DNA from 4 places in the Pseudomonas hamedanensis genome. Region 3 is predicted to be linked to each of the others. Evidence: predicted binding sites of a transcription regulator. Region 3 holds the regulator's gene; each other region holds the start of a gene.
The links. Region 3 encodes FliA, which starts transcription of late flagellar genes. Its sites were predicted from a motif close to CTAAAGTTTNNNNNNNNNNNGCCGNTAA; they were not measured.

Region 1: flgM (flagellar biosynthesis anti-sigma factor FlgM) is a predicted target of FliA. The motif match lies at 2,204-2,231, and genes of this name have one in related genera.
Region 2: motA (flagellar motor stator protein MotA) is a predicted target of FliA. The motif match lies at 3,200-3,227, and genes of this name have one in related genera.
Region 4: HU739_RS04750 (methyl-accepting chemotaxis protein) is a predicted target of FliA. The motif match lies at 2,791-2,818, and genes of this name have one in related genera.

The regions. Positions count from the first base shown of each region.
Region 1 covers NZ_CP077091.1:5,015,146-5,022,410, forward strand. The annotation lists gene cheR (protein-glutamate O-methyltransferase CheR) at 1-293, opposite strand, end outside; gene HU739_RS21895 (chemotaxis protein CheV) at 340-1,272, opposite strand; gene flgA (flagellar basal body P-ring formation chaperone FlgA) at 1,355-2,116, shown strand; gene flgM (flagellar biosynthesis anti-sigma factor FlgM) at 2,268-2,594, shown strand; gene HU739_RS21910 (flagella synthesis protein FlgN) at 2,643-3,110, shown strand; gene HU739_RS21915 (flagellar brake protein) at 3,203-3,949, shown strand; gene HU739_RS21920 (MFS transporter) at 4,138-5,517, opposite strand; gene HU739_RS21925 (glutamine synthetase family protein) at 5,587-6,828, opposite strand.
Region 2 covers NZ_CP077091.1:3,470,221-3,477,485, reverse strand. The annotation lists gene asd (archaetidylserine decarboxylase) at 1-715, opposite strand, end outside; gene rhdA (thiosulfate sulfurtransferase) at 715-1,548, opposite strand; gene HU739_RS15020 (HDOD domain-containing protein) at 1,591-3,129, opposite strand; gene motA (flagellar motor stator protein MotA) at 3,296-4,147, shown strand; gene motB (flagellar motor protein MotB) at 4,151-5,191, shown strand; gene HU739_RS15005 (toll/interleukin-1 receptor domain-containing protein) at 5,276-5,761, opposite strand; gene HU739_RS15000 (caspase family protein) at 5,761-6,720, opposite strand; gene HU739_RS14995 (TIR domain-containing protein) at 6,723-7,130, opposite strand.
Region 3 covers NZ_CP077091.1:2,283,356-2,290,620, reverse strand. The annotation lists gene HU739_RS09830 (DUF6124 family protein) at 1-78, opposite strand, end outside; gene flhA (flagellar biosynthesis protein FlhA) at 713-2,842, shown strand; gene flhF (flagellar biosynthesis protein FlhF) at 2,854-4,194, shown strand; gene fleN (flagellar synthesis regulator FleN) at 4,311-5,141, shown strand; gene fliA (RNA polymerase sigma factor FliA) at 5,138-5,878, shown strand; gene HU739_RS09805 (chemotaxis response regulator CheY) at 6,046-6,417, shown strand; gene HU739_RS09800 (protein phosphatase CheZ) at 6,436-7,224, shown strand; gene HU739_RS09795 (chemotaxis protein CheA) at 7,263-7,265, shown strand, end outside.
Region 4 covers NZ_CP077091.1:1,096,223-1,103,487, reverse strand. The annotation lists gene HU739_RS04755 (OprD family porin) at 1-785, opposite strand, end outside; gene HU739_RS04750 (methyl-accepting chemotaxis protein) at 1,029-2,663, opposite strand; gene HU739_RS04745 (undecaprenyl-diphosphate phosphatase) at 2,968-3,798, shown strand; gene HU739_RS04740 (DUF1294 domain-containing protein) at 3,795-4,223, shown strand; partial or broken gene HU739_RS04735 (transposase) at 4,262-4,660, opposite strand; gene HU739_RS04730 (IS110 family RNA-guided transposase) at 4,674-5,669, opposite strand; gene HU739_RS04725 (MmcQ/YjbR family DNA-binding protein) at 6,036-6,395, opposite strand; gene HU739_RS04720 (LysR substrate-binding domain-containing protein) at 6,392-7,265, opposite strand, start outside.

The sequences.
Region 1 (7,265 bases), 2.7 Mb from region 3:
GCCTTGATCGCTTCAGGCAGTACCTTGTTCTTCAAGACTTCAAACGGATAGGTGTCACGAAACCACAGGGTTTCGTTGGTCGTCATGGCATCGACCACCTGCTCGCGCAAACCGCTGCGCGGCTGGGTCTGGATGCGCTGAACCAGCTCACCCAGGGACTTGATGCCTTGCTGCTCCATCAGTTTGTTGAGACGGCTCGAGACCAGGTACTGCTTGTTTTCACCGAGCAGAATGCCACAGGCTTTTTCCAGGAAGACCCGGAACTGTTCAAAATCCAAATTACCCGTAGACAATGATGCCGCCTCTTAAATCGTGTTGATCGCCAGGGACAAAAGGCCCCTAGCTGATATCTGCTGCTTTGATCCGGTCGACTACCCGGGATGCGAGGTCATCAGGACGGAATTTGGCCAGGAAGTCATCAGCACCGACTTTCTTGACCATCGCCTGATTGAATACCCCCGACAACGAAGTATGCAGGATGATATGAAGTTTTTGCATGCGTGCGTCGCCGCGGATTTCCGCCGTCAGGGTGTACCCGTCCATCTCCGGCATCTCGATGTCGGAAATCATCATCAGGAACTCTTCTTCCGGCTTCTTGCCTTCATCGACCAGCTTGCGCAGGTAATCCAGCGCCTGCTTGCCGTCGTTCAGCGCCACCACTTCGACACCGATCGTCTGCAGGCAACGCGTGACCTGCTTGCGCGCCACCGACGAGTCATCGACCGTCAGCACCCGCAGTGACAACGCCTTGGTCTGGGTCTCGACGTCGACCACGCCCACCGAGATCGCTTCCGGCGTCGGCGCGACTTCGGCCAGCACCTTCTCGACGTCGATGATTTCGACTAACTGGTTGTCCACCCGGGTCACAGCGGTCAGGTAATGATCGCGCCCCGTGCCCTTGGGTGGTGGATGGATCTCTTCCCAGTTCATGTTGACGATGCGCTCCACCGAGCGGACCAGGAAACCCTGGGTCTTGGTGTTGTACTCCGTGATGATCACGAACGGATTTTTCTTGTCTTTCAACGCACCGGAGCCAGTCGCCATCGCCAGATCCAGAATCGGAATGGTCGCCCCCCGAATATTCGCCACCCCGCACACGACAGGACTGGATTTGGGCATCAACGTCAGTGACGGGCATTGCAGCACTTCCCGAACCTTGAACACGTTGATCCCGTAGAGCTGCTGGCCGTCGAGACGGAACAACAACAGCTCCAGGCGATTCTGCCCTACCAGTTGCGTGCGCTGGTTCACCGAATCCATTACACCAGCCATGCCCAGACTCCTACACCAACGCCAAGTGTTGTTGCGACGCACATTTATTGCTAAACGGCACGGCGCTTGCTTTTTAACCTGTATGAACGCTCAAACGACATTTTCCCGACGCCTGACATCCTCCCTTTGCAAAGGGCTTTGCGCGGTGTCCGCCGTTTTTTGCGTATTTGCCGGCAGTCCTGCCAATGCTGATGCGGTTACCTTGCCTGATATGCTTATCGGCGTGACTCAGGGCTTTCTTGAATTCACCGTAGAAGACTATCTGGCTACCAGTCAAACCGAAGGCCGCTACGAAATCGAAGTCAACCAGCTCGATCCGCGGCTGCGCATGCCCATGTGCGACAAGGAATTGACAGCGTCCCTGGAGAGTCCGGCACGCCCTCTGGGCCGCGTCACCGTCAAGGTTCGCTGCGAAGGCAGTTCGCCCTGGACCGTGTTCGTGCCCGCTCAAGTCCGCCTGTTTCGCGAGATTGTCACCACCACCCGCCCGCTCAAGCGCGCCGGGATTATCGAGCCGCAGGATGTCACCCTGCGCGAGCGCGACGTCAGCGTGATCAATCAAGGTTTTTTGACGTCGGTGGACGAAGCGATCGGACAAAAATTGACCCGACCAACGGTCGCCGATCAGGTGATTACGCTGGTCCATCTCGAACAGGCCGAAGTCATCCGCAAGGGTGATCAAGTCGTCATTACCGCCCGCAGCGGCACATTGGCCGTGCGGATGCCCGGCGAAGCGCTGGCCAACGGCGGCCTGAAAGAACAGATCCGGGTGAAAAACCTCAACTCCCAGCGGGTCATCAAGGCGCAAGTCACCGCGCCCGGCCAAGTGGAAGTGGCAATGTAGAAAACTGGCGCTGACCCCGGCTGTTCCCTAAACTGTGCCGCAGCAGAACACGCGCCGGCGCAGGCAAGGCTCATTGCATAAATGTGCCTAAAGTTTTCCAGGGGATAGCCGAAAACATGGCAAGCGTCCAAATTCCCAGAGGTTTTTTATCATGGTTATCGATTTCAACCGTTTGAACAGTTCCTCGCCACTTACCGGCAATACACGTACCAGCAACGCCAAGGAAAGCGCTGAAAACAGCCCCTCCGCGCCGCTGAATACCCAGGCCGAAACGGCCAGTACCGCAAAAAGCGGGGAATCGGTACACCTCAGCAATGAGGCTCAACAGTTGCAGAAGGTCACTGACAAGCTGCGCGATCAGCCTGCTGTCGATAAAGCCCGTGTGGCCGAGTTGAAAGCCGCGATTGCCGATGGCAGCTATAAAGTCGACAGCAACCGTGTAGCCAGCAAACTGCTCAACTTCGAAGCCCAGCGCTAGGCTTTTGCCGGCGCCAGGCTTTTGGACGCTTAAACCCCAAGGCCAGCCATGCACGACACTAATTTATTGCAATTGATCAACGACGACTTTGCTCCAGCGCAACAATTGCTGGAGTTGCTGCAAACCGAGTCCCTCGCTTTGCACGGTCGTGACATGCCGCTGCTGGAAGAAATTCTGGCGACCAAACAGGCCTTGATCATTCTGCTTGAACAGCATGGCCGCAAGCGCAGCGAAATCCTCGCCAGCCTCAACCTGCCGACGGATCGCACAGGTCTTGCGCAACTGGCCAGCCAGTCAAGCCTTGGCGAACAGTTGCTCAAGCAAGGCGACGCACTGACCGCTCTGATCGCGCAGTGCCAGGCGGCCAACGTCAAAAATGGCCAGTCGATCCAGATCCAGCAGGCCTCCACGGCCAACCAACTGAAAATCCTCACCGGCGGCGAGCCGCCAGCGCTGTATGACGCCAGCGGAACCTTCGCCAAGCCGATCAAGCCGCGTACGCTCAGCCAGGCATGAGCCATTCGGTGGCCACGCACTATCAACCTGCGAAACATACTGGCAAAATACTGGCCAGTCGTAGTCTTATTTTGTCTGGAGATTGAAGAACCGTGTCCAACACCCTAAGCGCGGATGATGCTCCGCAGCCTCCGAAGGTGCTCACCACGCCACTGGAAATCTCCAGCAACCTGCGCCAGCTGCAAGACAGCCATGATCCGCTGATCATCACCTTCCACGAGCGCAGCCAGCGCTTTCAGAGTTACTTGATCAAGGTTGACCGTGACACCGCCTCGATCGCGCTCGATGAGATGATCCCGCGTGACGGCGAACGCTTTCTGCAGGCCGGCGAGCCGTTCAAGGTCGAAGGTTTTCACGACGGTGTGCGCATCGCCTGGGAATGCACCGGCACGCTGAATATCGAAGAGTCAGACGGTGACCGTTTCTACACCGGCGCACTGCCCACCGAAGTGGTCTACCACCAGCGGCGCAATGCCTTTCGCGCAGCGTTGAAACTGACCGATCTGGTCAGCGTTGAACTGGGCGGCGAAAAGCTCAAGACCCCTCTCCATGGCAAGCTGCTGGATATTTCCGCGACCGGTTGCAAGTTTCGTTTCGAAGGCGACATCACTGACCGCCTGCAACTGGGCCAGGTCTACGATCGCCTGATCGCCCCGCCGCTGTTCGGCAACCAACCCATCTCCGTCGAGCTGCGTTACCTGCATTTCGAAGAAAAACTCAACATCACCTTCGCCGGCCTGCGTTTCCACAACATCAGTGGTCAGGCTGCGCGCAACGTTGAGCGCTTCGTCTATCAGTTGCAGCGTGAAGCGCGCCGGTTCGACAAAGACGACATGTGAGTCGCAGCGACCAACAAAAAAGGGCAGTCCCTCGCAGGACTGCCCTTTTTTCATGCCTGAAAAGCTTCTGTGGCGAGAGAGCTTGCTCCCGCTGGGGCGCGAAGCGGCACCTTTTCTTGCGCAAAAGCAGGGCCTGCTACGCAGTCCAGCGGGAGCAAGCTCCCTCGCCACAGTTAGAGCCGCAAACCTCAGGGTCTGGCGCCACTGATATCCGGCGCAGGTTTGTCATCGCGGCTAGTCAAATCATCTTCGTCCACCGATTCAGGTTGCGCGGCGGGTTCCGGCTCAGAGCTTGAAGGCGTCGGGTCCTGCACCATCTGCTCCTGCACCACCTGCTCGTCCACCCGCGGGTCAAGCGCGGCCACCAGCGGCGAACTCGACATGCTGTCCGGCATCGCCACATGGTGCAGCGGCGCGTCGTCGACCTGATGCAGATTGGTCACCGCTTTCGGGCGAATCCGCCACACCAGCACCAGCGCAAAGAAACTGAAAAACGCATACAGGCTCTGACTGCCGAGAAACTTCATCAACACACCGGCCAGCAACGGCCCGATACTCGCGCCGACGCCATAAGTCACCAGCAACATCGCCGTCAGCGACACGCGTCGGTCGCCCTCGACATGGTCGTTGGAAAAGGCCACCGCCAGTGGATACAGGCAGAACTGCACCAGCGAGCACAAGAAGCCGACAACGAACAACACCTCCAGCGGCACCTGCGGCAAAATCGCCAGCGGCAGTGCCGCGACCGCCAGAAACCCGGCGAAGCAGCGAATCAGCAGCGCCCGGTCATAGCGGTCGGACAACCAGCCCAGCGGCCACTGCACCAGCAATCCGGCAAAAATGCAGCTACCCATGAACAGACCGACCTGTTCGGTCGACAGCCCCTGCTGGGAGGCATACAACGGCGCCAGACCGTAGAACGAACCGATGATCAGCCCGGCGCCAAGCACCGTGCTCAGTGATTGCGGTACGCGCTTGATAAAGAAGCGCGGCTCCATCGGCGCCGGATGCAGCGGCGCCGGATGAATCCGCCGTGTCAGGGCCACGGGCACCAGGCACAGCGCAAAACACAGGGCGACCAGCATCAGCAGCTCCAGGCCCAGGCCGGGGTGCATGACCAGAATCAGTTGCCCCAGCACCAGGCCCAGGTACGAGGCAATCATGTAGCCGCTGAATACCAGGCCGCGCTGGTTAGCGTCCGCCTGCTCGTTGAGCCAGCTTTCGATCACCATGTATTGGCACATCATGCCCAGACCGACGATGGTCCGCAGCACCAGCCACGCCGGCAGCCAGTCCACCAGGCCATGCCCGAGCACCGCCGCGCCGACGATCCCGGCACACGCCGAATACGCGCGGATATGCCCGACCCGGGCGATCAGCCGGTGACCGATCTTGCCGCCCAGCACCAGGCCGAAATAATTCGCCGCCATCAGCGCACCGACCCACAGGCCGTCGACGTTGTCAGCGGCCAGGCGCAGTGCCAGATAGGTGGATAACAAGCCCGAACCGATCAACATCATCAGTGAGGCGAAATACAGCGCTCGAAAGGATTTCCAGATTTGGCGCATCGGCGTTCCGAGCGGCTCCTTGCAATAAATACCGGACGATCAAAACGATAGTCCGGTGGCGACAGTTCGTCAGGCCTGGGCGGCCAGCACACGGCGCTCCCAGGGAGTGATTTCATCAAAGAAGCTGGTCAACTCCATGGTCTTCGAAGCGATGTAGCCTTCGATGAACTCTGATCCGAACAGTTCCCCGGCCAATGGGCTACGTTTCAGACGTTCGAGCGCCGCGTGCAAGGTACATGGCAGCGCAAGATTGTCCGGCACGGCGAATTCGCCCTGGATCGCCTCGGTCGGCTCCAGCGCGTGTTCGATACCATGCAAACCCGCGGCCAGACTGGCGGCGATGGCCAGGTAGGGGTTGGCATCGGCACCCGGCAAACGGTTTTCGACCCGACGAGCAACCGGTGAGCTGGCGGGAATACGCAAGCCGGCGGCGCGATTGTCATGGGACCAACACGCATTGTTCGGCGATGCATAGGGATGGCACAGGCGCTGATAGGAGTTCACGTTCGGCGCAAACAGTGCGGTGAAATCGGCCAGCCCGGCCTGCTGCCCGCCGATGAAATGGCGGAACATGGCGGTCGGCTCGCCGTACGAGTCCGTGAAGACATTCCTGCCGCTGGCGATTTCAACGATGCTCTGGTGAATGTGCATCGAACTGCCCGGCGTGTGCGCCAGCGGTTTGGCCATGCACACCACGGTCAGGCCGTGCTTGAGCGCGACCTCTTTGAGCAAATGCTTGAACAGGAAAGTCTGGTCGGCCAGCAGCAGCGGATCACCGTGCAGCAGATTGATCTCGAACTGGCTGACGCCCATTTCGTGCATGAAGGTGTCGCGCGGCAGGCCGAGGGCTGCCATGCATTTATAGACTTCACTGAAGAACGGCCGCAGACCGTTATTGGAACTGACGCTGAACGCCGACTGGCCGTCCTCGCGACGCCCATCCAGACCGACCGGCGGGCGGAACGGCTGGGTCGGATCGGTGTTGGGCGCAAAAACGAAAAACTCCAGCTCCGTCGCCACCACCGGCGCCAGCCCGCGCGCGGCGTAACGGGCGATGACCGCTTTGAGCTGCCCTCGGGTCGACAGGCTGGAGCTCCCTCCGTCCAACTCGTCGGCATCGCAGATTGCCAGGGCACGCGGCGTGTCGCTCCACGGCAAGCGATGGACTTGCACAGGGTCGGCCACCAGCGCCAGATCGCCGTCATCGCTGCCGTAGAACCGCGCCGGCGGATAGCCGCCCATGATGCATTGCAGCAGCACGCCCCGCGCCAGCTGCAAACGCCGCCCTTCGAGGAAACCCTCGGCGGTCATTACCTTGCCCCGTGGCACACCGTTCAGATCCGGGGTGACACACTCAATCTCATCAATGCCGGTCAATCGCTGCGCGAGTGAACCCTGGCCATCGCTTGTCATGACGCAATCCTTGTTATTGTGCGAGCCGCGAACGGCGACCCGTACAAAATAGGCTCCGGCTGTTCGGAATATCAAGCAACGTCAAGCAAAATCCGAAACTCTGTGGGAGCTGTAGGAGCTGACGAGTGCAACGAGGCTGCGATCTTTTGACTTTGATCTTCAAGAAAGGATCGCAGTCTTCAGCAGCTTCACTGGCTCTGGGCCTTGTCGTTTCTGGCTATGTCACCGCTTCGCAAATAACCATAAGTCGAGGAACATGGTTAGACCGGATTGTTCGCTTGCTAATTCGGAACCGGTATTAAAGCCTGTCATATCTGACAGTGGTCAAGCTGATC
Region 2 (7,265 bases), 1.2 Mb from region 3:
GATGAATCGGTGCGCGGGCGGCTTCGTCGTAGCGGAAGGTTTTCAGTTCGCGCTTGGGTGGCGTGACCAGACCGGCCCATACGGTTTCGATCGAAGCGACGATCATCGCGCCGACCAGCACCACAGCCATCGGCCCGCGCTCGGTGTCGAAGATGCACGCCACACGCTCGTTGCGGGCGAACAGTTCCGGGACGTTTTCGGCGGTGGTCTGGTTGACCGAGAAAATCCGCCCCGGGATGTAGACCATTTCGCGCAAGGTGCCGGCCAGCGGCATGTGCACGCGGTGGTAATCCTTCGGCGACAGGTAAATGGTGGCGAAGTCGCCGCCCATGAACGGCGCGGCGTTGGCCGCATCACCACCGAGCAGCTCCAGCACGCTGAAGCTGTGGCCCTTGGCCTGGAATACGCGACCGTGTTCGATCGGACCGAGCTGGCTGACCGCACCGTCGGCCGGGCTGAGAATCGCGCCTGGGGTTTCGTCCAGTGGACGCGCGCCGTCTTTCAACGCGCGGGTGAAGAAGGCGTTGAAGTGCTCGTAGGCGGTCAGGTCTTCGACCAGCGCCTGGGACATGTCCACCTGATAGCGCTTGGCGAACCATTGGGTGAAGGCATTTTTGAACCAGCGCACGCGGCACTCGGCAATGCAGCCGGCCAGACGCGACAGCAGGTGGTGCGGCAGCAGGTACTGGCTGAGGATAAACAGACGCTCTTTCATTAGTTGTCCTTGGAAGCTTGAATCTCGACAGGCGTGTCGGGGTGGTTGCCCCATTCGCCCCATGAACCGGCGTAGCCCTTGACCCGCGGATACCCGAGGGATTTGGCCACCAGATAAGTGAAGCCCGACCGGTGATGGGTCTGGCAGTGGGTAATGATTTCCTTGTCCTTGGTGATCCCGAGCTGTTCGAGGATCTGTGGCATGTCCTTGCGAATGCGTAGCTGATGGGTCTGGTCCATCCCAGCAGTCCATTCGAAATTGACCGCGCCGGGGATATGTCCGCCCTTGGCAGCGAGGACCTTCTCACCGGAATATTCCAGCGGCCCGCGCGCGTCCCAGATCGCCAGATCGGCGGCGCCGAGACGGCTTTGCAAGTATTCGCGGGTGGCGGTCGGCTCATCGTGCAGCGTCAGCGATACCGGGCCGCCAACGGCCGCCGGCACCTGGATCGACATCGGCATGCCTGCGGCCAGCCATGCCGGCAGGCCACCGTCCAGATAGTGGTAGTTGTCGTGACCGATCACGTCGAGCAGCCAGATAAAGCGTCCGGCCCAGCCGCCGCCCTCGTCGTCATACACCACGTAGACCGCGTCCTGGCGATGGCCCAGCTCGCCGAACAGCGCTTCCAGATCGGCTTTGGCCGGCAGCAGCCCCGGCGCCGGCGGCTGGCCGAGCTGGGTACGTTTCGGGTCGACAAAGCGTGCGCCGGGCAAATGACCTTCGCTATAGCGGGCTGCGCTGGTCAGGTCCACCAGAATCAGGTCGTCAGACTCGAGACGCGGGAGCAGGTCGCTCGGCTCGATGACGAGCGGCAAGCCAGAGAAGTCAGACATGTGAGGTCTCCAGAGCACAAAGGGGAGGATTGTAGCGCAGCCTCATCGGCCACGGCTGCTAAAGCTGTGCAGGGCTTTTTCGATGCACTGCGCGGTTTTGCCGAAGGCTTGCACGGTGATCTCGGCGAACGGCCCGCCATCCTGATCGGCGACAACGATCAGGATCACCCGACCGTTGTTGACCAGCGAACGCAGAAACAGATGCTCGCCACGAAACAGCGTGCGCAGGCTCGGCGGCAGCAGCGCGGAAAACTGCGCGTTGTTCTCAGGGGTGATCCGCACTTGCGCCTGCTGGGCGAGCAGGCGTTGCAGGACCTTGCTTTGGCTGACGATAAAACTCAGCGCCGCGGCTTCTTTTGGCAGGCCGGCGGCCTGCTGCACGCGCAGCGTCGAATGGGTGCGATCAGCCATCAGCACCATCACCCGGCGCATGCCGCTGGCCACCAGTGCGTCACGTGCGGCGACGGTCAGGCTCATGGCGTTGGTGAAACGGCTGGGTTCGGCCAGCAGTTCGGCGCATTGCCGACGCCACTGGCCCAAGTCTTCGGCGTTCGGCGCTGCCGCCGGTAACATTCCGGCGGGCAAGCGCCGGGTGCCCCACGGCCACAGCAGCGCTACCGCTGGATGCCAGAGATCGGGCATGGCGTGATGACGGGCACTGTTCGCGGCCTGCTGGTGCAGTTGTTGCTGCACCTCGTCCATCGGCATCTGCAAATAAAGGCTGGTCAGGTATTGCCAGCGCGCGCTGTGCGGACAGTCCCAGGCCTGTTGCGCCGACAGTGCCAGGCCGTTTGCCAGCAGCACGGTATTGGCCGGCTGATTGAGCCAGCGACGCAGGGTCGGGTCTTCGTCGAGGCGATTTTGCTGGCGCAGCGGATGCTCGCTGTCGCGGGCAATGCGCAGCACTTTGACCAGCTCGCGCTGCTCACCAAGCAGCAATTTGTAGCCTTGCTGAACCCAGATCGGCAGGTGCCAAGCTTCCACCAGCGCCGCCGCGATGCTCAGCAGGCGCACGCCGAACAGTTGCTTCTCGACGGCCTGTGCCGGTTCACCCTTGTGGATAACCCGCAGTTCCCATTCTTCGAGCAGCCGGGGAAAGGTCAGCGCCAGCGGCCACAACGGCGAAAGAAACAGCAGGCTGCCCCAATGGATGTCCTGCCACAGCCGCGCCAGGCGACTGGCGAAAAAACCGTTGGCCTGTTGCGTCGCGTGCTGGCTGATCATTTGCAGCTGGCGCAGGGCCTTGGGGATCTGCATGTGCGGTGCGGCGGGCAGGCGCGCCAGCAGTTCTTCGGTGCGGGCCAGGCCCAGGCGATTGATCGCGACCTCAAGGTTTTCCGCCGGCGCAGCCATGGCGCCGTGGGTGTGACGATTCGCCTCACGGATGATGCTCAAGGCCAGCGCGGGGCTGTCCTGCATCAGGTCGGCGATGTCGCGCAGCGAGCTGCGATTGTCACGGATCGCCCGGCAGACTTTGTCGTGTGCCTCTTGCGGCACGGGCAGGGGGACGCTGTCGAGCAGCTTGACCCAGCCGGCGATGGTGGTCGGAATTGCGGATGGGACGTTCGTTTCATTAGCCATGTCTGGACGAGATCTTCACTGACTGTAGACGCGCCCGGCATGGGCTAAATTGGCTTTTCGCCTGAACTGGCTATAGTCTGGCGCAGTTTTGCCGATAAGTAGAAGAAGAGATTTTTTAACTTCCGAATATGACCTTGAACCCGACTTAAGTAAGTACCTTCTACCTATGGCTAAAATTATCGGCATCATCGTCGTATTCGCGAGCGTGCTCGGCGGATACGTGCTCTCCCACGGCAAGATTGCCGCCCTGATCCAGCCCTTCGAGGTGTTGATCATCGGCGGTGCGGCCCTTGGCGCGTTCCTCCAGGCCAACCCTGGTTATATGACGATGCACGTGCTCAAGAAATCCCTGAGCATGTTCAGCTCGCGCTTCAGCCACACCTTCTACCTGGAAGTGCTCGGCCTGATCTACGAGATCCTCAACAAGAGCCGCCGCGAAGGCATGATGGCTATCGAAGGCGACATCGAAGATGCCGCCGCGAGCCCGATCTTCGCCAAGTACCCGGCGGTGCTCAAGGATGAACGCATGACCGCGTTCGTCTGCGATTACCTGCGCATCATGTCCTCCGGCAACATGGCTCCGCACGAACTCGAAGGCCTGTTCGACATGGAGTTGTACAGCCTGAAGGAAGACCTCGAACACCCATCGCACGCGGTCAACGGTATCGCTGACGGCATGCCCGGTTTCGGTATCGTCGCGGCGGTACTCGGTATCGTGGTGACCATGGCATCGCTGGGCGAAGGTGACCAAGCGTCGATTGGTCTGCACGTCGGTGCGGCACTGGTCGGTACGTTCTTCGGTATTCTCGCGGCGTACGGTTTCTTCGGCCCGCTGGCGCACTCCCTGGCCCACGATGCCAAGGAAGAACTCAACGTCTACGAAGCCATCAAGGCCTCGCTGGTGGCTTCGGCGTCCGGCATGCCGCCGTCGCTGGCGGTCGAGTTCGGGCGCAAGGTTCTGTATCCGGCCCACCGTCCGAGCTTCGCCGAGCTGGAACAAGCGGTTCGCGGTCGTTAAGACATGGAAAATAATCAGCCGATCATAGTCAAGCGCGTCAAGCGCATTGCCGGCGGGCACCACGGCGGAGCCTGGAAAATCGCCTTCGCCGACTTTGCGACGGCGATGATGGCGTTCTTTCTGGTGTTGTGGCTGCTCTCCACCGCGACGCCGGAGCAGAAGATCGCCATCGCCGGTTACTTCAAGGACCCGGTCGGTTTCTCCGAAAGCGGCACGCCGTATATCATCGACCTGGGCGGTACGCCAACCCTGGCCCCGGAAAACACCCTCAACCCGGAAGTGAAGTCGCAGCCGCAACCGGACAAGGTCACGGTCGATACCGAACAGGTTGAAGGCATGGCCGAGCAGGTTGAGAAGGAGCGGCTGGAGTTGTTGCTGCAAGAACTGCAGAACAAGGTCGACGAGAACCCGCAGTTGCAGAAGTTCAAGGATCAGATCCTCTTCGAAATCACGCCGAACGGCTTGCGCATCCAGATCATGGATGCCGAAAACCGGCCGATGTTCGACTCCGGCTCCGCACGCCTGAAACCGTACTTCGAAGACATTCTGCTGGCCATGGCCGACACCATCAAAGCGGTGCCGAACAAGATCAGCATCAGCGGCCACACCGACGCCAAGCCGTACATTGGCACGGGCGATTACGGCAACTGGGAACTGTCGGCCAACCGCGCCAACGCCGCTCGGCGTGCCTTGGTCGCCGGCAGTTATCCCGATGCGCAGGTGGCGCGAGTGGTCGGTTACGCCTCGTCGGCATTGTTCGACCGGGACAACCCGTTCAACCCGGTCAACCGCCGTATCGACATCGTCGTGCTGACCAAGAAAGCCCAGGCGGCCATCGAAGGTGCGCAAGGTGCTGACGCGGCGAAGCCTGCCGATCAGAGTCAGAACGGCGCTGCTCCGGCAGCTCCGGTCGACCCGAACGCGCTGCCGGCGGACAAGCAGCCAGTGCCGGCTCACGAGTTGCGTGAACGCTTGAATCTGTTCGATGACGCCGCGCCTAAACCTGCTGACCCGGGCGCGGCGGCGCCAGCGCCGAAGCAGTGATCAAAAAAAACCGACAGCGATGTCGGTTTTTTTTTGCCTGATCAGCGGGCACCCCTCACGGGGCTTTTCAAAAGTGAGGAGATTCTAGAACCCGCGGCGAATCCGGTTTTTCAGCTGTTCATGAAACATCTCCGCGTTGCGCTTGTAAGCTCCCTTCACCGACTCGCTGATTGAATCCAGGGCCATCGACCGCTTGTTCGACACCTCCTCGCGATACGCCTCGATAAAGAAATTCAGATCGCTGGCCGTGCTCAGCTTTGGCCACTTGTCCAGATAGATCGGCAGTTCAGCCGGCCCGGTTTTGAACGTACAGATCCGTCGGTTGCTAATGGTCGCCTCACCAATTTCAAACGGCACCCACCACGACAACGCCGTTTTCTCTGAAACCACTGCCAGCAAATGCGTGCATTCGGTGATGTTGCGGGTGATCACCCCGGTGATGTCGTCGGTGGTCTGCGATTCCGGATCCAGCACGTCGAGGTACGTCTTGATGTTGGCTTGGGTCAGGCGCGTATTGATGTTGATCGCATGGGCGCGATCCATGTGGCGGTAGCTGATAAATACGGGCATCAGAAGTGTCCTTTCAGAGCGAGTTCGCGGTAATAGGCGCCGAGGGCGGTGAGACGGCAGCCGGTGGCGTTGAGCGCGGCGTAGTACATGTGCTCGGCGTCGACCGGTTCGATCAGGCTGTGGCGGTTGCATTTCTGCAACTGAGCGAAAATTTCGCCGTGCGCCGGGTCGAAGGTCGCTTCGGTAGGTTCATAGCTTCGGTCCAGCGCGAAGACTGACTCGGCCTCGGCGAACCAGTCGGGCAGTTTGCGCAGGATTTCCTTGGGGATCAGCGGCGAGACTTCACGCAGGGAAATGAACTGCGAAACGTTGGTCTTGAACACCGGGCGCTGTTCCCAGGCGTCGAGGGCGTTATCGACGAAGGAGTACAGGCTGCCGGGAGTGATCTTGCCGAGGATGTTCGCGGCGCCGCCGTGCAACGCCTGCAAAAGCAGGCCGGTAAACACGCCGTGCTGCGCGCCCTCCAGCGCCGGCTGCTCTTTCTTGCAGGCGGTCAGAATCGTCATGCCTTCGCAGACCGTGCTGCTTTCACTGCGCAAGGCGCGCACCTCGCCGGCCGAGCCGCTTTGGCAGCAGTCGAGAATGATCACTTTGTTTTTGATGCGCGTGGCTTTGCTGGCCCAATTGAGGACGTCGCTGATACGGACGCCGTCCTTGGCGCTGCGGTAGTCCTGTGGGATCAGCATGCCTTCATCGGTGTCGGCATCGAAGCCGCCGTGTCCGGCGAAATACAGCAGTGCGACGTTGCAGTCGCCGGAAAACAGCTCGCGAATCTGGTCCTCCAGTTTCTCTCGACTCAGATAATCTTCAGCGGACGTCAGCACGATGTTCTTGAAGTTGGGGTCGCCATTGGCGTCGGTCTTCAGCACCGAGGCCATGGCCATGGCGTCGTTGCAGCAGCCGCTCAGCGCAGAAATGTTCGAGTAATCGTTGATGCCGATAAACAGTCCCTTGCGCATGGTTACACCGCCGTGTGCAGGCGGATCGCGCTGACGATACTGTTGGTGTTCCACGCGCACTCGGCATGAGCCGCATTGCGCACGACCGTGGAAATACGTTCGGCACCAAAGGGCTTGATCGCGATGATCACCTTGCCCATGCGTTTGGCGATCTCGATTTCCTTGTTGATCCATTTGCTGTAGGTCGAATACATGCCGGCCATGATCAGCACTGCCGAGCAGGGGCGAATCTTGTTTTCGATGGCTTCTTCAAGTTGCTTGTCCGTGCGCGCGCCGACGATAGGGTTGTGCGGCGGCACGGAAAAATTCTTGTAGGTGAACGTCGGATGGGCGTTGAGCAGACGGACCAGATTGTCGTGGCTGTCTGAGTAGTTCCACGAATGGCTGATGAACAAATGGTAGGTTTGCATAGGGTCCTCGGAAGTCGCGAAAGTGCGAAGGAGGACCCGAATGTAGGCTTCTGGAGCGCGCTCACAAGATCCGCGCGGCGAAACAGAAAAGCCCTGCAAGCGAACGAGTGCAGGTCTTTCGGAAAGATCTGACGT
Region 3 (7,265 bases):
GTGGAGTTTTCTTGAATCGAGGGATTCGTAGGGGGAGGTGGGGTCGGTTTCGGGCGGGTTGGGTGTGGGTTTGATCATGGTGAAGCTCCTTGAGAAATGGAGCCGTCAGCCTTCGCTGCTAAACGAAGAGGGTGGCGGCTTTACGCGGGTTAGCAGACCAGGCTCAAGGATCCCGGCGCACCGAAGTGCCCCACGCAAGCCGCCATAAAGAGAGGCGGAGCCAGCGTGCCTTGAAAATTTGCCGAGCTGCTAAACCCGATCACTGAACAATCAGCGACCGACTCACAATAGAACCCGACCCCAAGGCGCACAAGCCGGCGGATTCTGGCTTGGCTGTAGGTAATGGCGCAAGGATTTGTAGCCTTGAGACCGTGTCAGCAGGTGTCTTTTAAACAGCTTCGTTTAAATCAAAAAATTGCGTCGGACCTGATGGCCTCTTCGCGAGCAGGCTCGCTCCCACAAGGGGCTGCGTTCCAAATGTGAGGGTGAAATGCAAACCAAATGTAGGAGTGAGCCTGCTCGCGATAGCGGAGTGTCAGTTGACGAATTTGTTGGATGACACACCGCTATCGCGAGCAGGCTCACTCCTACAGGGGCGTGTTCATCCACCCGCTATTTCATTCCTCGGCAAAAGTTGGAAGGCTTCTTGCAATAGCCGCCCTGCGCCCGTTCGGGGCGTCAAAAGTTTGCTTTAAAGGAACGGGGAAAACCGGTGGATCGCTCTCAGTTAATCAACACTGCTCGCACAAACGTTGCCGACCTCAGCCGGGGCAATCTGGGCGTGCCGTTGCTGCTGTTGGTCATGTTGGCGATGATGATGTTGCCGATTCCGCCGTTCCTGCTGGACGTGTTTTTCACGTTTAACATTGCCCTGTCCATCGTCGTTCTGCTGGTCTGCGTGTACGCGCTGCGGCCGCTGGATTTCGCCGTGTTCCCGACGATTCTGCTGGTGGCAACGCTGATGCGTCTGGCGCTGAACGTAGCGTCTACGCGCGTGGTAATGCTCCACGGTCAGGACGGCCACGCCGCCGCCGGTAAGGTGATTCAGGCCTTCGGTGAGGTGGTGATCGGCGGTAACTACGTGGTCGGTATCGTGGTGTTCGCGATTCTGATGATCATCAACTTCGTCGTGGTGACCAAGGGCGCCGGGCGGATTTCCGAGGTGAGCGCGCGTTTCACCCTCGATGCGATGCCCGGCAAACAAATGGCGATCGACGCCGACCTCAACGCCGGTCTGATTGATCAGAACCAGGCCAAGTCTCGCCGTCAGGAAGTCGCCCAAGAGGCTGAGTTCTACGGTTCGATGGACGGTGCCAGCAAGTTCGTCCGTGGTGACGCCATCGCCGGTCTGTTGATTCTGTTCATCAACCTTATCGGCGGCATGGCCGTTGGTATCTTCCAGCATGGCATGACCTTCGGCGATGCCGGCCGGGTTTACGCTTTGTTGACCATCGGTGACGGTTTAGTGGCGCAATTGCCATCACTGTTGTTATCAACAGCGGCAGCGATCATGGTGACCCGTGCTTCCGGCTCGGAAGACATGGGTAAACAGATCAACCGCCAAATGTTCGCCTCGCCCAAAGCGCTGGCGGTGGCGGCTGGTTTGATGGCGGTGATGGGCCTTGTGCCGGGCATGCCACACTTTTCCTTCCTGAGCATGGCTGCGCTGGCCGCCGGTGGTGCGTACCTGTTCTGGAAAAAGCAGAACGTCGCCAAGGTCGTTGCGCTGGAAGAGGTCAAGCGTCAGCAGGAGCTGCTGCCATCGCCGGCCCGCGCCATGGAAACCAAAGAGCTGGGCTGGGATGACGTGACGCCGATCGACATGATCGGCCTGGAAGTCGGCTATCGCCTGATCCCGCTGGTCGATCGCAACCAGGGCGGGCAATTGCTCGCGCGGATCAAGGGCGTGCGCAAGAAGCTCTCGCAGGATCTGGGCTTCCTGATGCCGACCGTGCACATCCGCGACAACCTCGACCTGGCGCCAAGCGCCTATCGCCTGACGCTGATGGGTGTGATCCTGGCCGAAGCCGAAATTTATCCAGACCGAGAATTGGCGATCAACCCGGGGCAGGTCTACGGCACGCTCAACGGCATCAACGCCAAAGATCCGGCTTTCGGACTGGAGGCGGTGTGGATCGAAATCAGCCAGCGCGCCCAGGCGCAATCGCTCGGCTACACCGTGGTCGACGCCAGCACCGTGGTCGCCACGCACTTGAACCAGATTCTGTACAAGCACTCCAGTGAGCTGATCGGCCACGAAGAAGTGCAGCAACTCATGCAGTTGCTGGCCAAAAGCTCGCCGAAACTGGCTGAAGAGCTGGTGCCGGGCGTGGTCTCTCTGTCGCAGTTGCTCAAAGTGCTGCAAGCGCTGCTCGCTGAGCACGTGCCGGTGCGCGACATTCGCAGCATCGCCGAAGCCATCGCCAACAACGCCGCCAAGAGTCAAGATACCGCCGCGTTGGTGGCCGCTGTACGGGTTGGCGTATCCCGCGCCATCGTCCAAAGCATTGTAGGCACTGAGTCCGAGCTGCCTGTGATCACATTGGAACCAAGGTTGGAACAGATATTGCTCAATAGTCTGCAGAAGGCAGGACAAGGCTCGGAAGAGGGCGTTCTGCTGGAGCCAAGCATGGCCGAGAAGCTGCAACGTTCGCTCATCGAAGCGGCGCAGCGTCAGGAAATGCAAGGGCAGCCGGTGATCCTGTTGGTCGCCGGCCCGATACGCGCGATGCTCTCGCGTTTTGGCCGCCTCGCCGTCCCCGGACTGCATGTGCTGGCCTACCAGGAAATACCGGACAACAAGCAAGTGACCATCGTTGCGACAGTAGGGCCCAACGGCTGAGGTAGTGGTTTATGCAAGTTAAGCGTTTTTTCGCCGCCGATATGCGTCAGGCCATGAAGCTGGTTCGTGATGAGCTGGGCGCTGATGCCGCCATCATTGGCAACCGCCGCATTGCCGGCGGCGTCGAGCTGACGGCGGCGCTGGATTACAAACTCTCGGCACTGACGCCGCGGGTGCCGAACATGGAACTCGAAGACGAGTTGCGCAAGACCCAGTCGCGCATCGTCACCGCCCAGGCCGAATTGAGCATGCGCGGCGAAGCCGACGGCAACACCAATCGTCAGTTGTTCGCCGGGCTGCCTTTGACGGCGGGCCTGCCGCTGACCGCTGCCGAGCCGTTGAGCGAGCCGACCTACGCCGCACCGGCGCGTCCTGCTCCGGCGCCTGCGCAAGCCTCCGCCGGGGTTGATCCTCGTGCGCTGGATTCGATGCGTTTCGAATTGAACAGCCTGCGCGAGTTGATGGAAGTGCAGCTCGGCACGCTGGCCTGGAATCAGCTGCAAGGCAGCCGTCCGGCCCAGGCCAATCTGTATCGCCGCTTGCAACGCATCGGTCTGTCCGGTCCGTTGTCCCGCGACTTGCTGGCAATGATCACCGATATCGAAGAACCGCGTCAGGCCTGGCGCATGCTGCTGGCGCACCTGGCACGGATGATTGCCGTGCCGGAAGTCGAGCCGCTGGAAGAGGGCGGGGTGATTGCGATGGTCGGCCCTGCCGGCATGGGCAAGACCACCACGCTGGCCAAACTCGCCGCACGCTACGTGCTCAAGTACGGCGCGCAGAACGTCGCGCTGGTGAGCATGGACAGCTTCCGTATCGGTGCGCAGGAACAACTGAAAACCCTCGGCCGCATTCTCAATGTACCGGTGACCCACGTCGATCCGGGTCAGTCGCTGGTTCAGGCTTTGGATCCATTGCTGCGCAAACGCGTGGTTTTGATCGATACTGCAGGTCTGCAAGCCAGTGATCCGGCGTTGCGCATGCAGCTTGAGAGCCTGGCCGGGCGTGGTATTCGCTCAAAAAATTATCTGGTATTGGCAACCACCAGCCAGAAACAGGTTCTAACGGCCGCTTATCACAGCTACAAGCGTTGCGGGCTGGCCGGCTGCATTCTGACTAAACTGGATGAAACGGCCAGTCTTGGTGAAGTGTTGAGCCTGGCGATCAGTCATGAATTGCCGGTCGCGTACCTGACCGATGGCCCACGGATTCCGGATGATCTGCATCTGCCGCGCCGTCATCAATTGGTCAGCCGTGCCGTCAGCGTGCAAATGCAGGAAGAACCCAGCGAAGAAGCCATGGCTGACATGTTCGCTGATATCTATCACAGCCCGACCAAGCAGGTTGGCTGAGGTAATCATGAACAGTTTTTGTACCTACATCGATGGTCTGCCACGCATTGTTCCGATCGGGAACGCGCAGCCAGTAATGTGGCCTCCGTCTATGCAAGACAAGGTAAAGAAATAACATGGGCAGCATGCATCCCGTACAGGTGATCGCGGTGACCGGCGGCAAAGGTGGCGTCGGCAAGACTAACGTGTCAGTGAACTTGTCGCTGGCGCTGGCAGAGCTTGGCCGTCGGGTCATGCTGCTGGACGCCGACCTGGGCCTGGCGAACGTCGACGTCCTGCTGGGGCTGACACCCAAGCGCACGCTGGCCGATGTGATCGAAGGCCGTTGCGAACTGCGCGACGTGCTGTTGCAGGGCCCGGGCGGGATCCGCATCGTGCCGGCCGCTTCCGGCACCCAGAGCATGGTGCACCTGAGCCCGGCGCAACATGCCGGCCTGATTCAGGCGTTCAGCGACATTGGCGACAATCTCGACGTGCTGGTGATCGACACCGCAGCCGGTATCGGTGACTCGGTCGTCAGTTTCGTCCGCGCCGCCCAGGAAGTGTTGCTGGTGGTCTGCGACGAGCCGACCTCGATCACCGACGCCTACGCACTGATCAAATTACTCAACCGCGATTACGGCATGAACCGCTTCCGCGTCCTGGCCAACATGGCGCAGAGCCCGCAGGAAGGGCGCAACCTGTTCGCCAAGTTGACCAAGGTCACGGACCGCTTCCTTGACGTCGCCCTACAATACGTCGGCGCCGTACCTTATGACGAAAGCGTGCGCAAGGCCGTGCAGAAGCAGCGTGCGGTCTATGAAGCGTTTCCGCGTTCCAAGTGCGCCCTGGCTTTCAAGGCGATTGCGCAGAAAGTCGACACCTGGCCGTTGCCGGCCAACCCGCGAGGCCACCTCGAATTTTTCGTCGAGCGCCTCGTGCAGCAAACCGCAGGGCCCGTGTTATGACCGCCAGTGGCATGAATCTGTACAAGAAGTCGGCGCGTGACGCGCAGTACGAGTTGATCGAGCGTTACGCGCCACTGGTCAAACGCATCGCCTACCACTTGCTGGCGCGATTGCCGGCCAGTGTTCAGGTGGAAGACCTGATCCAGGCCGGGATGATCGGCCTGCTTGAAGTCTCGACCAAATACGACGCCAGCAAGGGCGCCAGTTTCGAAACGTACGCGGGCATTCGAATCCGCGGCGCGATGCTCGACGAAGTGCGCAAAGGGGACTGGGCGCCACGCTCGGTTCACCGCAATACCCGTATGGTCAGCGACGCGATTCGCTCAATTGAAGCTAAAACCGGCCGTGATGCTAAAGATCACGAGGTTGCGGCCGAACTCCAATTGAGTCTCGACGATTATTACGGGATTTTGAATGACACCTTGGGCAGCCGCCTGTTCAGTTTCGACGACCTCTTGCAGGACGGCGAACACGAAGGGCTGCATGAGGATGGCGCCAGTGCTCATATGGAGCCGTCACGCGATCTGGAAGATGAACGCTTCCAGGCGGCGCTGGCGGACGCGATTGCCAATTTGCCGGAGCGTGAGCGACTGGTGTTGGCGCTGTACTACGACGAAGAGCTGAACCTCAAGGAGATCGGTGAAGTCCTTGGCGTCAGTGAATCGCGGGTCAGCCAGTTACACAGCCAGTGCGCGGCCCGTTTGCGGGGGCGTTTAGGGGAGTGGCGAGCGCGCTGAAGGCAGTGTGGGGACACTGCGAAACGAGGCTGGTGCGGTGATGAGCGGCGCCGGTCTCGATCCGTTGTGTTCCAGACAAACTTCGAGTGCTACGCCGATTGATTGAAGTGGCGCGTCCAGGTGCTGGGCGCGTTTAAGACTGCTTGGAGGTCGAATTGAACAAAGACATGAAAATCCTCATCGTTGATGACTTCTCAACGATGCGGCGGATCATCAAGAACCTGCTGCGCGATCTTGGGTTCACCAACACCGTCGAGGCCGACGATGGCACCACCGCCATTCCGGTGCTCAACAGCGGCAGCATCGACTTTCTGGTAACGGACTGGAACATGCCGGGCATGACCGGTATCGACCTGCTGCGTCACGTGCGTGCCGATGAAAAACTCAAGCATCTCCCCGTGTTGATGGTGACTGCTGAAGCCAAGCGCGAGCAGATCATCGAGGCCGCTCAGGCCGGCGTGAACGGTTACGTGGTCAAACCTTTCACGGCTCAGGCGCTGAAAGACAAAATCGAGAAGATTTTCGAACGCATCGGCTGATGAATGCGCGGGGGAGCTATGGAGCATAACGAATCTTCACAGGGCGATTTTGAATCGACCCTGAAAAAACACGCGGTCGAACTGGTCGAAAGCCTTGAAAAAGGCAGGTTCGGCGACGCGGTGCAACTGATCCATGAGCTCAATCAGACCCGTGACCGCGGCCTGTATCAGGAAGTGGGCAAGCTCACACGTGAACTGCACAGTGCGATCGTCAATTTCCAGATTGATCCGCACATGCCGCAGGCCGAGGAAGTGTCGCAAATCACCGACGCCACCGAACGCCTGGGCTACGTGGTCAAACTGACGGAGGCCGCGGCCAACCGCACCATGGATCTGGTGGAAAGCGCCACGCCGGTGGTCAACAGTCTGGCGGATGAAGCGCAGACGTTGAGTGCCGATTGGGGGCGCTTCATGCGTCGCGAGGTCGGGGCTGAAGAGTTCCGCGAACTGGCGCGCCGGGTCGACGGTTTTCTGTCACGCAGCAGCACGGACAACCGTGCGGTGTCGAGCAATCTCAACGACATCCTGCTGGCCCAGGATTACCAGGACCTCACCGGTCAGGTGATCAAGCGCGTGACCCAACTGGTCACCGAAGTCGAAAGCAATCTGCTCAAACTCGTGCTCATGGCCAGTCAGGTTGACCGCTTTGCGGGCATCGAACATGACCGCGCCGCAATGCTCGCCGAAAAAGATCCACAAAAACATCTCTCGCAGGGTGAAGGTCCGCAGATTCATGCCGATAAACGAGAAGACGTTGTGTCCGGTCAGGACGATGTGGACGATTTGCTATCCAGTCTTGGATTTTGATGTTTTAGGTTTTTAGACCTGTTAGGAGCACCCCATTAATG
Region 4 (7,265 bases), 1.2 Mb from region 3:
ATTGCACCGGCCAGGGCTTGTCCGGTATCGCGGGTGTGGTAGAGGTTGGCATCGATCAGCAGACCCGATTGTTTGAAGTGCAGGTTGCCGTAGTACTGGTGCCAGGTGTCGGTCAATTCGGCGGCGTAAAGTGCGCCGCCCAGCGGACGGTCTGCAAACAGGTCGGCGCCGATAAAACTGATCGCGCCGTGCTCGGTGCTGGCGCCGTAACCGTAAAAATCGCCTTTGCCCGAAGCGCTGTCCTGGTTCTTGAACGCAGTGAAGTGCCCGGCCTGCAAATTGACGTTGTCGATCTCCTGGCTGCTCAGCAGAAAACCGCTGGCGTACTCCGGTTGCAGGCGTTTGTCCGAGGTATCGAATACCGGGGTTTCCACGGTCATTTCGCCAAAGGCGAGGGTAGTGCGCGAGGCCTTGAGCTTCAGCGCACCACCGGCGCTGGCGTAATTGCTCGCGCTGCGCCCGTCGCTGTCGACCGGCAGCAACCCGGTCCCCGAATGACCTTTGCCGCCGTCCAGCTTCAGGCCGGAAAAAGCGTGTGCATCGAGGCCGAATCCAAGCGTACCGGCAGTGAAACCGGATGAGAAAGTTCCGATAAAGCCTTGTGCCCACTCTTGTTTATAGCTTTTTCCGCTGGCTGAGGGCGAGCGGTAGTCGTTGTTCAAATAAAAGTTGCGACTGAGCACTTCGCCGCTGGCATCGTCGAAAAAGCCGCTGGCGTGCGCGGTTGCGTTCACCCCGCAGAACAGCGCCAGCAGAGTGAGGTGCATGGAGACACGGTCGATCATGATCAGTGGCCAGCGGCAGTGGAGATGACCGCGATGATCGAGCAATGGCAGGCGAGGGGATTGAGCGGATGTGCTGACTTGACTCCATCATGCCCACGCAGGGATTTTGTCTGAATTGAGATGAGCATCCCGACGCAGAACCCAGTGTGGGAGCGAGCCTGCTCGCGAAGACGGTGTGTCAGGCAACGGAAATGTTGGCTGACACAATGCAGTCGCGAGCAAGCATCACTCCCGCAGTCCGGGTCAGACGCGGAACTGACGCAGGAGGCCGTTGAGTTGTTCGCTCAGTTGGCCCAGGCGCACGCTGGCGGCGCTCGATTGCTCCGCGGCGATGGCCGTGCTGTGGGAAAGTCCGGCGGCCTGGGTGACGTTCTGGTTGATGTCCTCGACCACGTGCGCCTGTTGCAGGGTGGCGCTGGCAATCGAAGCATTCAAGCCATTGAGGTTACGCAACGCCTGACCGATGGCATTGAGGCTCGCACCGGCAAGTCCGGCCTGTTCGATGGTCAGTTGCGAGGCTTTGCTGCTGTCGCCGATCACCTTCACGGCGGCCTCGGAATGACTCTGCAGGCGCTCGATCATCGACTGGATCTCGGCGGTCGACTTTTGCGTACGCTGCGCCAACAAGCGCACTTCGTCCGCCACTACGGCAAAACCGCGACCTTGCTCGCCGGCCCGCGCGGCTTCGATCGCGGCGTTGAGCGCCAGCAGGTTGGTCTGTTCGGCAATCGAGCGAATCACCTCCAGCACACTGCCGATCTGGGTGCTTTCAGCGGCCAGGGTGCGAATCACTTCAACCGCTTGATCGATGGTGCCGGACAGCTTGTCGATCTGCTGCAAGCTGCCATCGATATTGATCTGGCCCTGTTGCGCCTGCGCTTCGGCATCGCGCATTTCCGCAGCAGCGTGCTCGGCGTTTTTGGCCACATCCTGCACGCCATAGGTCACTTCGTTGATCGCCGTGGCGACCAACTCCATTTGCTGCGATTGCTGCTGGCTGCGTTGCTGGGCCTGGGAGGCATCGTTGCCCAGTTCGCTGGAGGACTGGCCCAGCGCGCTGGCCGACACTTGCAGTTCGCCGATGACCCGACGCAGCTTGGCGGTAAAGGCATTGAAGTGATGGGCCAGTTCCGTGACCTCGTCCTTGCCATGGGTATCGAGGCTGCGCGTCAGGTCGCTTTCACCGCTGGCGATGTTGGCCATGGCGTTCACGGTTTCCTGTAGCGGACGGACAATGCTGCGCGCAATCAGAATCACCAGCAGCGCCATGATCAGCGCAATCGCCAGGCCGATGGCCGAAGCCTTGATCATCTGATCCTGAAACTCTGCCTGCACGTCATCCACATATACCCCGGACCCGATCACCCAGCCCCACGGTTCGAACAACTTGACGTAGGACGTCTTCGCCACCGGGTCGGTGGCGCCCGGTTTCGGCCAACGGTAGTTGACCATGCCAGCGCCCTTGGCCTTGGCGATGGCGACCATTTCGTTGAACACCGCAAAGCCGTCCGGGTCGCGAATCGCCGAAAGATTCTGGCCTTCGAGTTTGGGATTGGTCGGGTGCATGACCATCACGGGGGTGAGGTCGTTGATCCAGAAGTAATCGCTCTGGTCGTAGCGCAAGCCACGGATCGCGGTCAGCGCCTGTGTCTGCGCGGCTTCCTTGCTCAGGGTGCCGGCGGTTTGCAGGCCGTGGTAGTAGGTCAGCAAACCGCTGGCGGTCTGCACCACATGTTCGGTTTTCTGGGCTTTGGCGTGATACAGGTCTTCGTGGATCTGCTTGAGCATTAACACGCCCAAGGTCAATAACATGACCACCGCCACAATCAAGATGAGCCACAAGCGTCGGCTGATCGACACACTGCGCAAGCTGTTCATAACGCTGTCACTCCGGATTCTTGTTCTTGTAATAAACAACCGCGAGCATCCAATCAGCTTTTGCCGATCAGGCATACGCGACCCAAGTCGTATAACGCCGCAGCGCTATTAAGGCTTGTCTGTTAGGATTTCGGCCCCGCGCGTGAAAACCTGAATGCAAATTGATATTTCACGGAATTTTTACCGTTTCGTGTGGATCCTGTGCGCGCGGAATCGGTACAGCTTTTTCAAGCTACGCTGAACGCAGTGAACGTAAAAAAATACTATCGGGGCATGCCGGCGTGCATCGCTCTCTGGGGGATTGATGGATCTTTGGACCGCCTTGCAGGCATTGATACTGGGAGTTGTAGAAGGGCTGACGGAGTTTTTGCCCATTTCGAGTACCGGACACCAGATCATCGTCGCTGACTTGCTGAACTTCGGCGGCGAACGGGCCATGGCCTTCAACATCATTATTCAGCTCGGCGCGATTCTCGCGGTGGTCTGGGAGTTTCGCCGCAAGATTTTCGATGTGGTGGTAGGGCTGCCGACTCAGCCGGGCGCTCGGCGTTTCACCGCCAACCTGCTGATCGCCTTTTTGCCGGCGGTGGTGCTGGGTGTGATTTTCGCCGACCTGATCCACGAATACCTGTTCAACCCGATTACAGTGGCGGCGGCGCTGGTCGTCGGTGGGGTCATCATGCTGTGGGCGGAGAAGCGTCAGCATGAGGTGCATGCCGAAACGGTCGACGAGATCACCTGGCAGGACGCACTGAAAGTCGGTTTTGCCCAATGCCTGGCAATGATTCCCGGCACTTCGCGCTCCGGCTCGACGATCATCGGCGGGCTGCTGTTCGGCCTGTCGCGCAAGACCGCGACCGAGTTCTCGTTCTTCCTCGCGATGCCCACCATGGTCGGCGCGGCGGTGTATTCCGGCTACAAATATCGCGAGTTGTTCGTGCCGGCGGACTTTCCGGTGTTTGCCATAGGTTTCGTCACCGCGTTCATCTTCGCGATGATCGCCGTGCGTGGCCTGCTCAAGTTCATCGCCAACCACAGCTATGCGGCGTTTGCCTGGTACCGGATCGTGTTCGGCCTGGTGATACTCGCCACTTGGCAGTTCGGCTGGGTGGACTGGACGGCGGTCAAGCCATGAGCGATTCCCGTGGGCGTCGCCCTGAGGGCCGACCTTCCAGTGGCAACATTCAGCACCTGAAACTCAAACTGCTGGTGTTGCTGGGGGTTTGTGCCTTGCCGTTGTTCGGCTCAGTGTCGATGTGGCTGCGGGGGATTTCCCTGCTGCCCCTCGCGGCGTACGGGATCGTCAGCGTGCTGGCGTTTTTCCTGTACTGGGCCGACAAACGCAAGGCGCGCGCCGACGCCTGGCGCACCCCGGAAAACATCCTGCATGCGGTGGAACTGGCCGGCGGCTGGCCCGGCGCACTGATCGCACAGCAGGTATTTCGGCACAAGACGCGCAAGGTGTCGTTTCAGATTCTGTTCTGGGTGATTGTGCTGCTGCATCAGGTGTTCTGGATTGACCAGTTATTCCTCGGTTCCAGCCTGTTGACCCTGTTCTGATTAAGCATACAAAGCCCCTGTAGATACTCTGTTTACGGTCAAGCTTTTTGGAGGTGTTTACCGCTAAAAAGCTTGGTCGTATCGAAGTCTTCGCCAGCCTGCATGCAGGCCCAGAGTCCGGTCAGATATTTGCGCATGACTGCGACGATAGCCTGCATCTTTCTCTTTCCTCGAGCCACTAACGCTTCGTAAAACGCTTTCACGTTCGGGTCGCAACGTATGGCGGTCAGCGCAGGCATGTACATTGCTGAGCGCAAATAGGCATTGCCGCCCTTACTTATCCGGCCGGGCTTATCAATGCTGGTTCCTGATTGCGTAAGCCGGACATCGAGCCCCGCGTGGCGGCTGACCTGCGCTGACTTGAGCGTCACCGGTAAAGTAGTCAGCTCAGCCAGCGCCGCAAATACAGAAATCTCACCCATTCCCGGGGCGGCGATACTCTGTTTACGGTCAAGCTTTTTGGAGGTGTTTACCGCTAAAAAGCTTGGTCGTATCGAAGTCTTCGCCAGCCTGCATGCAGGCCCAGAGTCCGGTCAGATATTTGCGCATGACTGCGACGATAGCCTGCATCTTTCTCTTTCCTCGAGCCACTAACGCTTCGTAAAACGCTTTCACGTTCGGGTCGCAACGTATGGCGGTCAGCGCAGGCATGTACATTGCTGAGCGCAAATAGGCATTGCCGCCCTTACTTATCCGGCCGGGCTTATCAATGCTGGTTCCTGATTGCGTAAGCCGGACATCGAGCCCCGCGTGGCGGCTGACCTGCGCTGACTTGAGCGTCACCGGTAAAGTAGTCAGCTCAGCCAGCGCCGCAAATACAGAAATCTCACCCATTCCCGGGGCGGCGATCATGTGCCCGAACTGGGCGCTCAAGGTTGGGCAGTTGTCGATCAATGCCCGACCCGCAAGTCGGAAACGCTCGATTCTTTTGTCAAAGGCCTTGATGGCTTCCTCTTCGTCTTCAATCAGCATCAGAAGAGTTGTTTGAGTGGCTTTGAGCGCATGCAGCTCGTTCTTGGCGCGGGTGCGATGACACGTCAAACGATTGATGTGTCGGCCAATAGCGCGCAGCTCAAGCTGTATTGAAGTGGGCGGCGTCCACAACCTTGGGCTCATTCGTTCGCCGTATTCAGCTAATAACTGGGCATCGATCGCGTCCGTTTTGCTGTTTTTCAGCATCAGCTTTGCAAAGTTGTGAAAACTCTTCGGATTGATAACCGAGACTGGCAAACCCGCCGCAGCGAGCTCCATGGCCAAGTCCAGGTAGTAGATGCCGGTGGCTTCCATCACCACTGATAGAGGCTTGAGTTCAAGCAACTTGCTGACAGCGGCCTTACGACCCGCCGGCGTCTGCTCGATATTGCACTGACCTGCAAAACGGCCGCCATTGCGCCAGCCCATCGCTGTAGTGCGAGATCCCACATCCAAACCGACGTGCATGTTCATGCTTTCAACTCCAAGAGAACTGGGTTAAAAATGCTTCCTGGTTCCCCTGACCTCGAACTTCATGCCACTGCAACCTTGTAATGCGAAGTCCGACTTGTCGGCTTCTCGATACTCTTCGTGGTGGGCAATGAGGCGGGGGGACCTCTCTACAGACAAGGTCAGGAGCAAGTCCTGCCTTCAGGAGTGATCGGTCTCCCCCAGAAACACATCTTCGTATGTCGCACCAGCGAGCTTAGATCTCATTTCATGCTGGTGTGTGGGCAACATACAAGGAGTGAGCCTGCTCGCGATAGCGTAGTGTCAGTCGACATCGCTTCAGCAGATAAACCGCTATCGCGAGCAGGCTCACTCCTACAGGGGACCGTGTTACAGCAATAGGCCGATGCGGGTCTTCTTCGGCAACTTGCTCACCACCAGCTGATGCGAGCGCTGCAACAAGCCCTGCAATTCCTCGGCGCCCAGCGGGTAGGGCGGGTGCATGATGATCCACTGCGCCCGCGCCAGATACGGCGCCGGGTGAATGCCCGGGCGGTCGCAATGGCCGAGGAAGAGATCCTTGTCGACCTTGAATGCCAACGAATCCCCGCGCAATCCCTGCAAGGCAAACATCTTGTTGCCGGCAATCGAAAAGACGCGCACGCCGCCCCACTTGTAATCTTCCCGCGCACCCGGCAAAGCCAGACAAAATGCCGCGACGTCGGCTTCGCTCATTTTTCCCTTGCTCATAACAACCGCTCCCCACAGGCATTGAACGACTCGACCAAGTGGTCGATCCAGGCGCGGACCGCCGGCATCACCCCGCGTCGATGCGGGTACACCGCCTGCAACCAGCCACCGGGCAACGACCAGTCCGGCAGCATCTGCACCAACGTGCCGTTATGCAGTTCGGTTTCGCAATACATCATCGGCAGCAGGGTAAAGCCCTGGCCAGCGAGGACGCAGGCCTTGCGCACGACAAAGTCATCAATTCCCAGACGGGCTTCCATGTTCAGCTCGAAACTGTGGCCCTGCTCATCGAGCAAGCGCACATGCACCATGCGATCTGCCTCCAGAGCGCCCAGCACGGGCAGGTGCTTCAGGTCCTGCGGATGAATGATCGTGCGGCCCTGTAAAAAAGCCGGACTGGCCACCACGACCATTTGCGCCTGACGCAGGCGCCGTGTGACCAGCAACGGGTCCTCGTCGCCGTGTTCGCGCACGCGCAACGCGACATCAAAGCCTTCGCCCACCAGATCGACCCGCCGATTGAGCAGGACGACTTCCAGTTGAACCTGAGGAAACTTGTCGAGGAAATCGCTGATGACCGCCGGCAACATCTCGTGGGCCAGACCGGTGGGACAGGACACCCGCAAGCGCCCGCGCGGCTCGCTGGACATGCTCGCCACCGCCTCGTCGGCCATTTCCGCTTCGAGCAGCATTGCCTGACAGTGACGCAGATAGCGCTCGCCCACGGCGGTGAGGTTGAGCTGCCGGGTGGTGCGTTGCAGCAGGCGCGCACCGAGGCGTTCTTCCAGTTCGGCAATACGCCGCGACAATCGCGATTTGGGTATGCCCAGCAGGCGGCCCGCCGCGGCAAAGCCGCCGGCCTCGACGACT